Linked DNA regions of Parashewanella spongiae. The protein of the gene in region 1 interacts with the protein of each later gene in a pairwise test. Links are inferred from orthologs where the notes say so. Each region holds a gene or a part of one and is shown in the gene's direction. Other genes may lie near its edges.

Region 1 (8,150 bases):
AAGCGCGCGCGCAATCTTTTATCGAAGGTGATGCGGACAAAATTAAATCAATGAGTTTTTTAGAAAAATTTATCGATTTTTTTAGAGGCCAAAAGCAACAAAAAGCACTCGATTTGCTTAGCGATATAATGAAAGGGACGCAAGACTCTCATCAGGTCGAGCAAACAGAAGCTGCCGATTTTAACAACGAACAAAACATACTTGATGCATCAATGATGAGCAACCCACTATACGCTGTGGATGCAGAGTCCTATTGCACAGATCTAGGCATTATCAGTAAGTTTTACCAGCTTAAAAAGATGGCAAAGCCTGAAGCTCAAAGCCAGTTTAAGGTTTCTTTTAATGATGATAATGAGCTCATCTTTGTTATTGCGGGCAGTCGTATTTTACAAAAACCAATTAAACTCATACTTGATAAGTGTACAATGGGGAACTCACCATTAATGTCTTGTCTTATTCGCAAAGCAAACAGTTATGCTTGCAATTTTGATAAATCAATTAACATAGAATCCTCTTTCAGCGCTTCAGGCTTGTCAGAAAAAGCGCTACAAGAAATCGAAGAGGTTAGAAGTTTCTTAGAGCACTGCCCAGAAGCAGCAGAATTAAAATATTTCATGGAAGACTTAGGTATATTCAGAGATGATTTAATACTTGCAAGGCTAGTAAGTCTTTATCAAGCTGAAAACGTGGAATCGAGCTCCCGCTCACCAGCTAAAGCTTTACATCGCATGGGTGGCTTTAAAGGATAGAAAAGCTCTAGCAACAGCAGTGTTATTGGCTCAGTGATTACTGAGCCTTTGCTCAAGCGATAAATCTTAACTACCCGTAATACTTGTTTTCTGCAAATCTTACTCTTTGTGTTAACATCGAAGAATCAACGTTAAAACAGTACACATCTTGAAATTATTGCCCATAAACTCAATACTGCCTTCATTAAAAGCAAGTTTTTCCACCTGCTCACAATTTTTGATTCAATCCCCTACAGGTTCGGGTAAATCCACAGCACTTCCTGCGGTTCTTCTCGATTGGCCTGAAATCAGCGGCAAAATCCTTATGCTCGAACCACGCCGCGTTGCGACCCGTAGCATTGCCGAGTATATCTCTAAACTAAAAGGAGAACATGTTGGGCAACAAGTTGGTTATCGAGTACGTGGTGAAACCAAAGTAAGTAAGCACACTCGGTTAGAAATTGTCACCGAAGGCATACTCACGCGAATGATCCAGCAAGATCCTGAACTAACAGGCATTGATACCATCATTTTTGATGAAGTTCATGAGCGGCATCTCACAACAGATTTAGGGTTAGCATTGGCTCTTGAAGTACAACAAAGTCTGCGAGAAGACTTAAAAATTATTTTAATGTCAGCCACTTTGGCACAAAAAGAATTAAAAGCTCAGCTGCCCAATGCCATAATCCTACAAAGCGAAGGCCGGAGTTTTCCGGTAAACATCAGTTACTCATCACCCAAAAGTGCAGCCGTACATGGCACTTCACCTTGGCTTGATCATATGGGAGAAACTATCCTCCGGCTGACATCAACAAGCCAAAGCATGAATGAAGTGGGAGATATATTGGCATTTTTACCCGGAAAATCTGAAATCCTTAAGCTCCAATCGTATCTTGATCAACGCATCAGTCAGCAGTGTATCGTAATGCCATTATACGGAGAGCTTAGCCATCAACAACAAGATGCAGCGATAAAGCCTCATACTGGCCAGCAAGGACAAAAACAAAAAATTGTGCTTGCCACCAATGTCGCTGAATCCAGTCTAACCATCGAAGGCATACGCACAGTTGTCGATAGTGGTTTAAAGCGCCACGCCAGTTATAACCCAAAATCTGATGTCACTCGCTTAAGTTTAAAACCCATTAGCCAAGCATCAGCGACTCAGCGCAGTGGACGCGCTGGGCGAGTAAGTGCCGGACAATGTATTCGCCTTTGGCGTGAAGAAGATCATTTACGTCGCCTTGAAAACGACGAACCTGAGATTATGAATGCCGACTTGCTGAGCATGGCGCATAATTGTGCTTATTGGGGAGCTCGGCAGTTTAACGATCTTCCATTGCTCAACCAACCCCCAGCAATTCATGAGATAAAAGCTTGGAATTTATTGAAGCGCTTAGAGTTTGTCGACAACGATAACAAACTCACAATTGAAGGAAAAAAAGCATACGAATTGGGGTGCGATCCCAGATTGGCACACATGCTGTTGCGAGCCCAAGCATTAACAGCAACTCAAGATAATCAGTTACTCGTTCTAGCCTGTGTTTTAGCCAGTGTGCTTGAAGCTCGTGGTTTACCTCGACGTGGCTGCGATATTCAAAATTATCTCAATATCAGCCATAGCGGTTTAGCAGCAAAGCAAACCAAGGCATGGTTAGCAAAGTTTGGGATTTCAGCCAATGTAAACCAAGTAACCCAATTAGCTCGCTGGCAGGATATCGGCTTATTATTAGCGTTTGCGTTTCCCGATAGAATTGCCAAAAACCGCGGTAACGGCAGTTTTATCACAGCCATTGGCAGCGGTGTTGTGATTGCCGAAGAAGAGTCACTTGCTCAAGCCAAGTTTGTCGTAATCGCCATTCTACAAGAGACCGAAAGCAAAAGTAACGCTAAAGCTTACTTAGCTTGCCAATTAAACCCTATTTCATTGGGAACTCACCTCGACTACTTAGTGACCTCGAAACTACACAGCAGCTGGGATGAAAATACAGGCCGTTTTATTGCAGAGAAGCAGCACGCATTAGGCGCAATTGTCATTAAACGTGAACCAATAAGAAAGCTATCTACAGAGCAACGCACGCAAGCAATTCTTCAGCAAGTTGAGAATAAAGGCCTAGATTTACTCGAATGGCCTGAAAACACACAACAATTACAAATCCGGATAAAACTGGCAAAAAATTTGTTGAGTGAAACCATGAAATGGCCAGATGTCGATGCAAAAAGTTTGCTTAGTACTTGCAAAGATTGGTTAGCTCCATATGTTACTGAAATAAACAATTTAAAACAGTTGGCGAAACTTGATACGTTTCAGCTCATATTCAACCAACTTGATTGGCAACAACAGCAATTACTCAATCAAGAGTTTCCTGAAAAATGGTCGCTTGTTACTGGTACTAAAGCACCAATACGCTATACCGAAGATGGTCGAGCCTTAATGAGCTTAAAACTGCAAGAAGCTTTTGGGCAGGCACAAAGCCCAAGCTTGGCTAAAGGCAAGCTGTTAGTTACTATGGAGCTACTTTCTCCAGCTAGGCGTCCTTTAGCAATTACTGCTGATTTAGCGGCATTTTGGAGTGGCTCTTATGAGCAAGTAAAAAAAGAAATGCGAGGTCGTTACCCCAAGCACCCATGGCCAGACGATCCACTACAAGCTCAAGCGACTAAGCTAACAAAAAGAAAACTCGCAAAAAACTGATTTAAAATCAAGCAGGATATTAATGACTAAGCCTAAGGCAAGCACTAAAAAGCCACCAGCAAAAGCAAAAAACAAAACTAAAGCGAAAACGAAGAAAACAGTAAGCTCTGGTGTATTAAGGCGAATTTGGTCGTTTTTTTGGAAAGTGGCATTAATTATCTTAGTCGCTGTGTGCAGCTATGGCATTTATTTAGATCAAATCATCGCACGTAAATTTGAAGGCCAAAAATGGCATTTGCCCGCTCAAATTTATGGCCGCTCAATGGCGCTCTATCCTTCTGCGGCCATAAGTCATCAACAGTTTATTTCAGAATTAAAACTCTTAGGTTATCGAAAAGTTCGTCACCCTCAACAAGTGGGTGAATTTTCAGCTTCAAAAACAAAAGTGGATTTATGGCGGCGCCCATTTCAACACCCTGAAGGCAGTCAATCTGAGCAGCGAGTGATGATAAGTTTCGACTCATTAGGCATTAATAAAGTCACTCGTCCTGATGGCAGGCAACTGGCCGTTTTTTATATGGAGCCGAAATTACTGGATAGGATCATTACCAATGATGGTCAAGATCGCCTATTTGTTCCTTCAGAGAAGATACCGCCACTAGTGGTCAAAGCACTATTACAAACTGAAGATCGGGACTTTTATCTCCATCATGGTGTTAGTCCTCTTGCTATTTTACGCGCGGTATTTGTTAATATTTCTGCTGGCCGCACTGTTCAAGGGGGGTCAACCCTAACTCAACAGCTGGCAAAGAACTTTTTTCTAACCAGTAAACGAACATTAGTGCGTAAAGCAAGAGAAGCATTAATGGCGATCATTATCGATTATCGCTATAGCAAGAATGAAATTTTAGAGGCTTACCTGAACGAAGTGTATATGGGGCAAGATAAGTCTCGTTCAGTTCATGGTATGGGACTCGCATCGCAATTTTATTTTGGACGCCCCATCCGAGAATTATCCTTATCACAGCAAGCATTTTTGGTGGCTGTGATTAAAGGTCCATCCTATTACAACCCTTGGAGGAACCCAGAAAGAGCTCAGCAACGTCGCGATTTGGTACTGAGATTGCTCATGGAAGCTGGCGATCTTAATGTCCAGCAATACCGTGTTGCGGTTAATTCTCCATTAGGCCTGAGAAATAGCGAGCGAGACGTTCGCTCAAAACTGCCAGCGTTCTTCGATTTGGTGAAGCAAGAACTCGCCCAGCGATATGGTCCAGAGTTACTCAAACAGTCCGGAATTAAGGTTTACACTAGCTTAGATCCACTGGCGCAAAAAGCGGCAGAAAAAGCGGTAATTGATACAATGAAACGCTTAAATAAACAACCGCAAAATGTTCAAGCCGGTATGGTAGTGACGGACAAATATAACGCAGGAATTGCAGCTATGGTTGGCGATCGTCGACCTGATTACCGTGGTTATAATCGTGCAATGACCATTCGTCGCCCTATTGGTTCCTTAGTCAAACCCTTCGTTTATGCAACTGCATTGGCTAAGCCAAACGTGTATACCTTAGCAACGCCATTAGCCGATCAGCCAATTACACTTAAAAATGGTAAAGGAAAAACTTGGTCGCCACAAAACGTGGATAAGAAGTTTCTCGGCCAAGTACCATTGCTCTATGCCTTTAAAAAATCACGCAATGTACCTACGGTAAATTTAGGCATGGCATTAGGTTTAGATAACGTCGTTGACACATTAATGGACTCTGGCTGGAAAGAGCCTGTATCCGGTTATCCATCCATGTTGCTGGGAGCCTTAAATGGGTCACCATATATGGTGGCTCAAATTTTCCAAACTGTCGCTGATAATGGCCGTTTTAGACCTCTACAGGCTGTCACTCATGTTCTGGATAATCAAGATAAGCTGATCATCACCTACCAAGCAGATGCTGAGCAAGCCATTGACCCAAGCACGGCTTATTTAATCCAATACGCCATGAATCAAGTGGTGCAGTCTGGCACAGCAGCACGATTAGGAAAGGCTTTCCCCAATACACGTCTCGCAGGGAAAACGGGAACCAGTAATAATAATCGTGATTCATGGTTCGCGGGTTTTGATGAGCGTAATGTGGCCGCCATATGGGTAGGCAAAGATGACAACAGTAAAACACACTTGTACGGCAGCAGTGGTGCAATGGCAATTTATCAAAACTTTTTGAAAAACCGAGCACCAATTAGTTTGAGACTATCCCCACCGAGTAATATCACTACAGGCTACTTTGATAAAACCAATGGCGATGCCAAACAAGCTAGCTGTGAAAGTGTGGTGTCATTGCCCGCAGTAAAACAAAGTTATCGACCCGTTGAAAACTGTGGCAAGCCTTTATCTTGGTGGCAAAAAGTATTTTAAGATTTTTTGATTACCCATTAAATAATTTATTGAAAAATTCAGTTACTATATCGTCATAACATCGTAGGCTGGTATCTAGTGTTTTTTCTAGAAAACGAGAAAACCATTAGACTACCGACATAAAAAGCTGTCGTTACTTCTTTTCCAGCTTTAGCTGGAGTGACGACAAAGTTATACCAAAAAACCTTTAGGAAAGTTGCGGAAGAAAGTATACCGATGAGTTTTCGTCACTCCAGCGCAGGCTGGAGTCTAGTGCCTTTGCTTTTTCCTATAGAAAGTCACTGGATGCCAGCCTTCGCTGGTATGACAAAGATTGGTACTTTCTAAATCGCTAGATCCCCTAGCTCTTGTTGAGTGAGAGATTACTGTAACTGGTATTAACTGAGCTTTGTCGGTAATCAGGTAAGACTTTTACCCTTGAAGCCTCAATGAATTTCTATTGTGACTTTTGGGAGCGGTAAGTGTTATATTTCTCGACTAGATTAAAAATCTTTGCTTAATAAAAACGAGCTTGGAAGCAATAGAACAACAACATTGGGTAGCGATAAATTATGATGAAGTCACTTTCGGCCAAAATTTTTATTGGTCTATTTCTCGGTCTACTGCTGGGCACGACAGTGCAATATGCATTGGCTGATATCAGTTTTTTCTCGGGATCTTTGGTTAGCTTTTTTAGTGGCATTGGCAGCATGTTCGTTAATATGATCATGATGCTGGTTGTGCCTTTGGTTTTCGTCAGTATTGTATGCGGTGTGTGTGAATTACCGGATTTAAAAAGTTTCGGGCGACTAGGTGGCAAGACCTTTGGCTTTTATATCATTAATACCGTCGTCGCCATCAGTGCAGCATTAACCGTATCATTAATTTTACAACCCGGCTCAGGTGTAGACATGAGCAGTGATTCTCAAGTTGCTATCACTGCAACTGAGCTACCTAATTTAATGTCATTACTTGTAAACATTGTACCAAGTAACCCAATTCGAGCGTTTTACGATGGCAACATGCTGCAAATTATCTTCATGGCATTACTTGTTGGAGGTGTAATTAAGTCGTTGGGTGAGCACGTTTCAAGCGCTGTTTCAGGTTTCCAAACGGCCAACAAAATCATGATGAAATTGATCACTGTTGTGATGAATCTTGCCCCTGTTGGTGTATTTGCTTTGATGTTTAAATTAGGCGCAACATTACAAGCCGACGCCTTCATCAGCGTAGCTGAATACGTGATATTGATTTTAGTTTTGTTGGTATTGTGGATTTTTGTGGTTTACCCATTTGCAGTGAGCTTATTTACTAACATTTCAGCTAAAACGTTCCGAGATAAGACTCAAGAGCAAGTATTGTTTTCGCTTTCAACAGCCAGCTCGAATGCCACCATTCCTGTCACTATGCGTACCCTGACTGAAAAGTTAGGTGTCAATAGAGCCGTTGCTGGTTTTGGTGTGCCACTTGGCGCGACCATGAATATGGGCGGGGTATCCATTTATATTACGGTGGCAATTTTCTTTGTAGCCAACGCCTTTGGCACGCCATTTACTATGGAGCAAATTCCCGCCTTAATATTCAGTATCTTTTTGCTGTCTGTGGGTGCTGGCGGTGTACCGGGTGGCGGTATGGTGATGATAGGTGTGTTAATCCACCAAACAGGCTTACCCATTGAAGCATTTGCTATTGTTGCGGCAATCGACCGTATCATCGATATGTTTGTGACGTCTAGCAATGTCGTTGGCGACAGTGCCGTAGTAACCATTGTTGACCAAACGGAAAAGAAACATCAGATTTAATTTGTAACTGCATGAGGGGGCGCCACTTCCCCCTTTTAATTTTTTTATTCACAGGATGTGACATTATGAATAAAGCTTATTCTAATTTTTTAGTGCTCGTATTACTTTCTGCTTTAACTGTTGGTTGCACCAGTTCACAAGCTCAAAAATCACTTGGTGACTTCGCTAAAGGTGCTCAAGAAAGCCATCAATCTCGCAATCAAAAGGCATCAAGTCGCCATCAAGATACTTCTCCAAACAGTGAAGATGCCGCCAATGGTATTTTAAATATGTTATTTCAAGGTTTAGTGAGTTTATTCAGCTCAGATGATAACTAATACCAATTACAATAATTAATCTCTCACTCAGCAAGAGATAAAGGTTTTCAGTGCAAGACACAAGCTCGAAGTACTATATCCCTACGGCCGCAATACAAAGCTGGCATTCAACGCACCTAGTGCTTTGTCGGGATAATTCAAGTGCTTGTAACGCAGTAATGGAACCCTTTAGCCTTGCCCTTCGGGAGCTTGTACGTGCTCACTTTGGTTTATCCTAAAAACATCAGTTGAACGCTGAGTATATGAGTAACTGTTTGAGCAATACGATGATTTTATTATCAT
Region 2 (4,661 bases), 4.1 Mb from region 1 along the record:
GGACGACTATCAGTGATCAGTTTCCATTCATTAGAAGATCGTATCGTAAAGCGTTTCATCAGGCGTCACAGTCAAGCCGCCGAAGCGCCATTTGGTTTGCCAGTTACGGAAGCCGAATTAAATAAAAACCGAAAGTTAAAAGCGGTTGGCAAAGCACAAAAACCGTCAGACATCGAAGTCGAACACAACCCTAGAGCTCGCAGCTCGGTACTACGAGTCGCGCAACGGCTGAGTTATTAGGGAGTTGTAGGTGACAAAAGGACAGTTGAGCTTACCAAGCATTATTATTCAAGATTTATGGAATCATAAGTGGTTGATAGTAATGGCTGTAATTGTGGTTTTGAACGCTGTGGTTGTCGTGTATACCAGCCATGCAAGCCGTAAGTTAACCAGTGAATGGGATCAACTACTGCAACAAAGAGATCGATTAGATATTGAGTGGCGAAATTTGTTGTTAGAAGAACAAGCGCAAACTGAGCACAGTCGAATTATTCGCATTGCGACAAAAGAGTTGGATATGAAAAGGCCGTTACCGAACGAGGAAAAGGTGGTGAAAATACCATGACGAAACAAGCGAAGCAGAAACATAAACCACAATCATTTCAATGGCGTGTATACACGCTGTTAGGGTTTGTGTTTTTGATGTTTGTTAGCTTGATTGGCCGTGCAGCTTATATCCAAATTATTGAACCTGAAAAGCTGCGACACGAAAGCGACATGAGGACGTTACGTACTACTAGTCATGATGTACACCGAGGCTTAATCAGTGATCGTAATGGTGAAATGCTTGCGGTAAGTGTTCCTGTGCGTGCAGTGTGGGCGGATCCTAAAATCGTTCACGATAGAAACGGTTTTAAAGATCAGCGTCGCTGGCAAGCTTTAGCTGATGTTTTGCAAATGCCCATTGATACATTATTAAAACGTATTAAAGATAAGCCAACAAAGCGTTTTACTTACATTAAACGGCAGGTCGCTCCCGCGGTGGCTGACTATATCAAGCAGTTAAAATTACCGGGTATTTATTTAAAAGCTGAGTCTCGTCGATATTACCCCGCAGGGGAAACTAATGCTCAATTGATAGGCATTACCAATATTGATGACGTTGGTATTGAAGGAATTGAACGGGGTTATGATGAATGGCTAACTGGTACACCATCTAAACAAAAAGTTCGAAAATCACGAGATGGACATGTTGTAGAACGATTAGGAGTAGTGCAAGAAGGTGAAAGCCCGAATGATCTCGTATTGAGCATTGATCAACGAATTCAAGCACTGGCTTATCGAGAGTTGAAGCTTGCCACTGAGTATAATCAAGCGACTTCAGGTTCGGTTGTTGTACTTGACGTTCACACGGGCGAAGTACTCGCTATGGTAAATACACCATCTTATAACCCTAATTCCAGAGAAGGGATGCAAAGTCATCGAATGCGTAATCGGGCCTTGACCGATACTTATGAACCTGGCTCTACCATAAAACCCTTTGTAGTCGCAGCGGCTTTAGAAGCTGGGGTTGTGAAAATAGATGAAATCGTGCCAACGTCACCGGGCTGGATGCGTATTGGTGGTCGACAAGTTCGAGATCCCATTAATTATGGCGATATGTCATTAGCTAAAATTTTGGTTAAGTCGAGCAATATGGGTGTCAGTAAGTTGTCATTAAGAATGCCTGTACAGCAGTTACTTGGCACCTATCAGTCGATGGGATTGGGGAATTATTCAGGTATTAACCTTATCGGCGAGAGTGCAGGGTTAATCCATGATCGTCACCGCTGGTCTGATTTTGAACGTGCAACACTGTCCTTTGGCTACGGACTGACGGCTACCCCTCTTCAGCTTGCACGTATGTACGCTACTCTAGGCAGCGGTGGCGTATTGTATCCGGTATCGGTATTGAAATTGAAACAGCAACCTAAAGGCGAACAAGTGCTCGATCCACAAGTGGCCGATAATGTGATGAAAATGCTGGTTGGAGTAACAGAGAAGGGCGGAACAGCCAAGAAAGCGCATATTGATGGATACCCAGTGGCTGGTAAGACTGGAACTAGCCGGATTGCTGTTGCTGGTGGATATGGTGACGATTACGTTGCACTTTTTGCTGGCATCGCGCCAGTAAACAATCCAAGACTGGCTATTTCAGTCGTAATAAACGATCCCAAAACTGACAGTTATTACGGTGGTGATGCCGCAGGACCTGTATTTGCAAAAGTTATGTCTGGCGCGCTGCAAATGTTGAATGTTGAGCCAATCAGTTCAACCGAGCAATCGCGTTTAGCCGCCTACTCAAGAGGAGTGAAATAATGAAAATTGCCGATTTTCTCGCTCCGTGGTTTGACGATTTATCAGATAATGAGCTCTGTAAAACGCATTTCGAACACTTGGTATTAGATAGCCGAAAAGTACAACAAGAAGATATCTTTGTGGCGATTCCAGGACATCAAGTTGATGGCCGAAGATTCATTAACCAAGCTATTGAGCGTGGCGCTGTGCTTTGTTTAGCGCACACCAATGAAATGAAACAACACGGCCTAATAGAGCAGGCGGAAAAAAGTAAAATACTTTATTTCTACCAGCTTGCAGAGCAGCTGTCGACGATCGCTTGTCATCGTTATCCAGTAGATAATAACGCTTTGAAGATAATTGCTGTGACAGGTACTAATGGAAAAACGACGGTATCACAGCTCATCGCGCAACTAGCGCGGCTAACAGGCATAAACTCTGCTGTGATGGGAACCTTAGGAAACGGCCTTTGGGGGCAGTTACAAGATACTGGAAATACCACAGCAGACGCGATTACAGTCGCAAAGCAGTTGCATGAATTACAGCAACAAGGGGTGCGGTTGTGTGTGATGGAAGTGTCAAGTCATGCATTGATCCAACATCGTGTAGCGGCTATTTCTTTTTCAAGTGCAATTATGACAAATTTGAGCCGTGATCATTTGGACTATCATGGCGACATGGCATCTTATGCGGCCGCAAAAAAGCAACTGTTTCAGTTTCCATCTTTATCGCATCAAGTATTCAATTTAGATGATGATACGGCTCAGCAATGGTTTGTTGAGATGAGCTCAGACATTGGGGTTGGTTTTAGCGTTGAGCAACAAAATGGGGCTACATTTGCAACTAGGAATGAGCAGTTTCACCCTCAAGGTATGACAGCCGATTTTTCATGGCCAGATGGTCATGGAAAAATAGAATCATCTTTACTTGGGCATTTTAATTTATCCAATTTAGTGGCGGCCATTACGGTTATGGCATTGGAAGGCTTTGATGTCCATCAGTTGCTGGAAAATGTGCCAAAGCTTGAAGCTGTACCAGGGAGGATGGAGTGTTACCACACTAAAAACAGAGCCTCTGTTGTCGTAGATTATGCTCATACTCCTGACGCACTTGCCAAAGCATTAGATGCCATTAGATTGCACTGTGACAACCAATTATGGTGTCTATTTGGCTGTGGTGGTGATAGAGATAAAGGAAAACGCGCCCTAATGGCAAAAACTGCAGAGCAAAAGTCGGACAATGTTGTCATAACCAGTGATAATCCAAGAACTGAATCACCGCAACAAATTATCGCCGATATCCTTACTGGCATTAACCGTCTAAATACTGTTTCTGTAGAAGCTGACCGAGTGACGGCGATTAAACAGTCTTTCGCACAAATTCAGGCTGGTGATGTGTTATTACTTGCTGGAAAAGGTCATGAAACCTACCAAGAAATTAATGGCGTTAAGCATCACTATGATGAGCGTGCTTTGGTTACTGAACTCGTGAGGGCTCAGCCATGATTAGCTTGTTATTATCCGACATTGCGAAGCATCTTAATGCGGAGTTGATTGGTGCGAATGCTTCTATTGAAAGCGTCAGTACTGATAGTCGCAACATTGGTCGCAAAGGGCTGTTTATTGCGTTAATCGGAGAGAGATATGATGCACACGATTTTGTACCAACAGCAATTGAAAATGGTGTAGCGGCAGTAATCACATCAAAGAAGCAGGACATATCGGTGCCGCAATTGTTAGTTTCGGATACGCGTGTCGCATTAGGTTCATTAGGAGAATTAGTCCGAAAGCGTGTAACTCCAATATCGATAGCGATCACGGGTTCGAATGGAAAAACCAGCGTAAAAGAAATGGTTTCCGCTATTTTATCGCAACAGCATCAAGTGCTTTCTACAGCAGGAAATTTCAATAACGACATTGGGTTACCATTAACTTTATTAAGACTAGAGACTCAACATGATTTTGGTGTGTTCGAACTTGGTGCCAATCATCAAGGTGAGATCGATTACACCTCCAACTTGGTGCAACCACAAGTAGCACTAGTAAACAATATTGGTCAGGCACACATTGAAGGCTTCGGAAGTCTAGAAGGCGTAGCTGCTGCAAAATCTGAAATTTATCGCCACCTACAGCCTAAAGGTGTAGGAGTATATAATGCGGATGATGCCTTTGCAGAACAGCTCAAACGGGCCTGCTATCCACACAGTTGTCTAAGTTTTGGTATCCAGCTAACAGCAGATGTTACCGCTCAAAACCTTACTGAAGATGAACTTGGGCAATATTCATTTAAACTGCGTTACCAAGATAAACACACTGATATTAAGTTATCACTAAATGGACTGCATCAAGTGTACAACGCACTTGCAGCCGCTTCGATTTGTCTTG

What was found.
Region 2: the proteins of mrcB (region 1) and E2I05_RS19605 interact in binary tests that used the Escherichia coli proteins (3 or more experiments, as listed by UniProt). The link is inferred for Parashewanella spongiae from one-to-one orthologs.

The regions. Positions count from the first base shown.
Region 1 is NZ_CP037952.1:867,608-875,757, reverse strand. Bases 3,132-6,106 are described here. They hold mrcB (penicillin-binding protein 1B), read left to right. Parts: upstream 3,132-3,442; coding sequence 3,443-5,770; downstream 5,771-6,106. Other genes in these bases: hrpB (ATP-dependent helicase HrpB), read left to right, coding at 3,132-3,420. In the rest of the region: E2I05_RS03120 (hypothetical protein), read left to right, coding at 1-749; more of hrpB, read left to right, coding at 898-3,131; E2I05_RS03105 (dicarboxylate/amino acid:cation symporter), read left to right, coding at 6,322-7,551; E2I05_RS03100 (hypothetical protein), read left to right, coding at 7,617-7,868. UniProt on the Escherichia coli protein: Cell wall formation. Synthesis of cross-linked peptidoglycan from the lipid intermediates.
Region 2 is NZ_CP037952.1:4,955,297-4,959,957, reverse strand. Bases 1-2,929 are described here. They hold E2I05_RS19605 (penicillin-binding transpeptidase domain-containing protein), read left to right. Parts: upstream 1-561; coding sequence 562-2,298; downstream 2,299-2,929. Other genes in these bases: murE (UDP-N-acetylmuramoyl-L-alanyl-D-glutamate--2,6-diaminopimelate ligase), read left to right, coding at 2,295-2,929; ftsL (cell division protein FtsL), read left to right, coding at 251-565; rsmH (16S rRNA (cytosine(1402)-N(4))-methyltransferase RsmH), read left to right, coding at 1-240. Also shown: more of murE, read left to right, coding at 2,930-3,782; E2I05_RS19595 (UDP-N-acetylmuramoyl-tripeptide--D-alanyl-D-alanine ligase), read left to right, coding at 3,779-4,661. UniProt on the Escherichia coli protein: Essential cell division protein that catalyzes cross-linking of the peptidoglycan cell wall at the division septum. Required for localization of FtsN.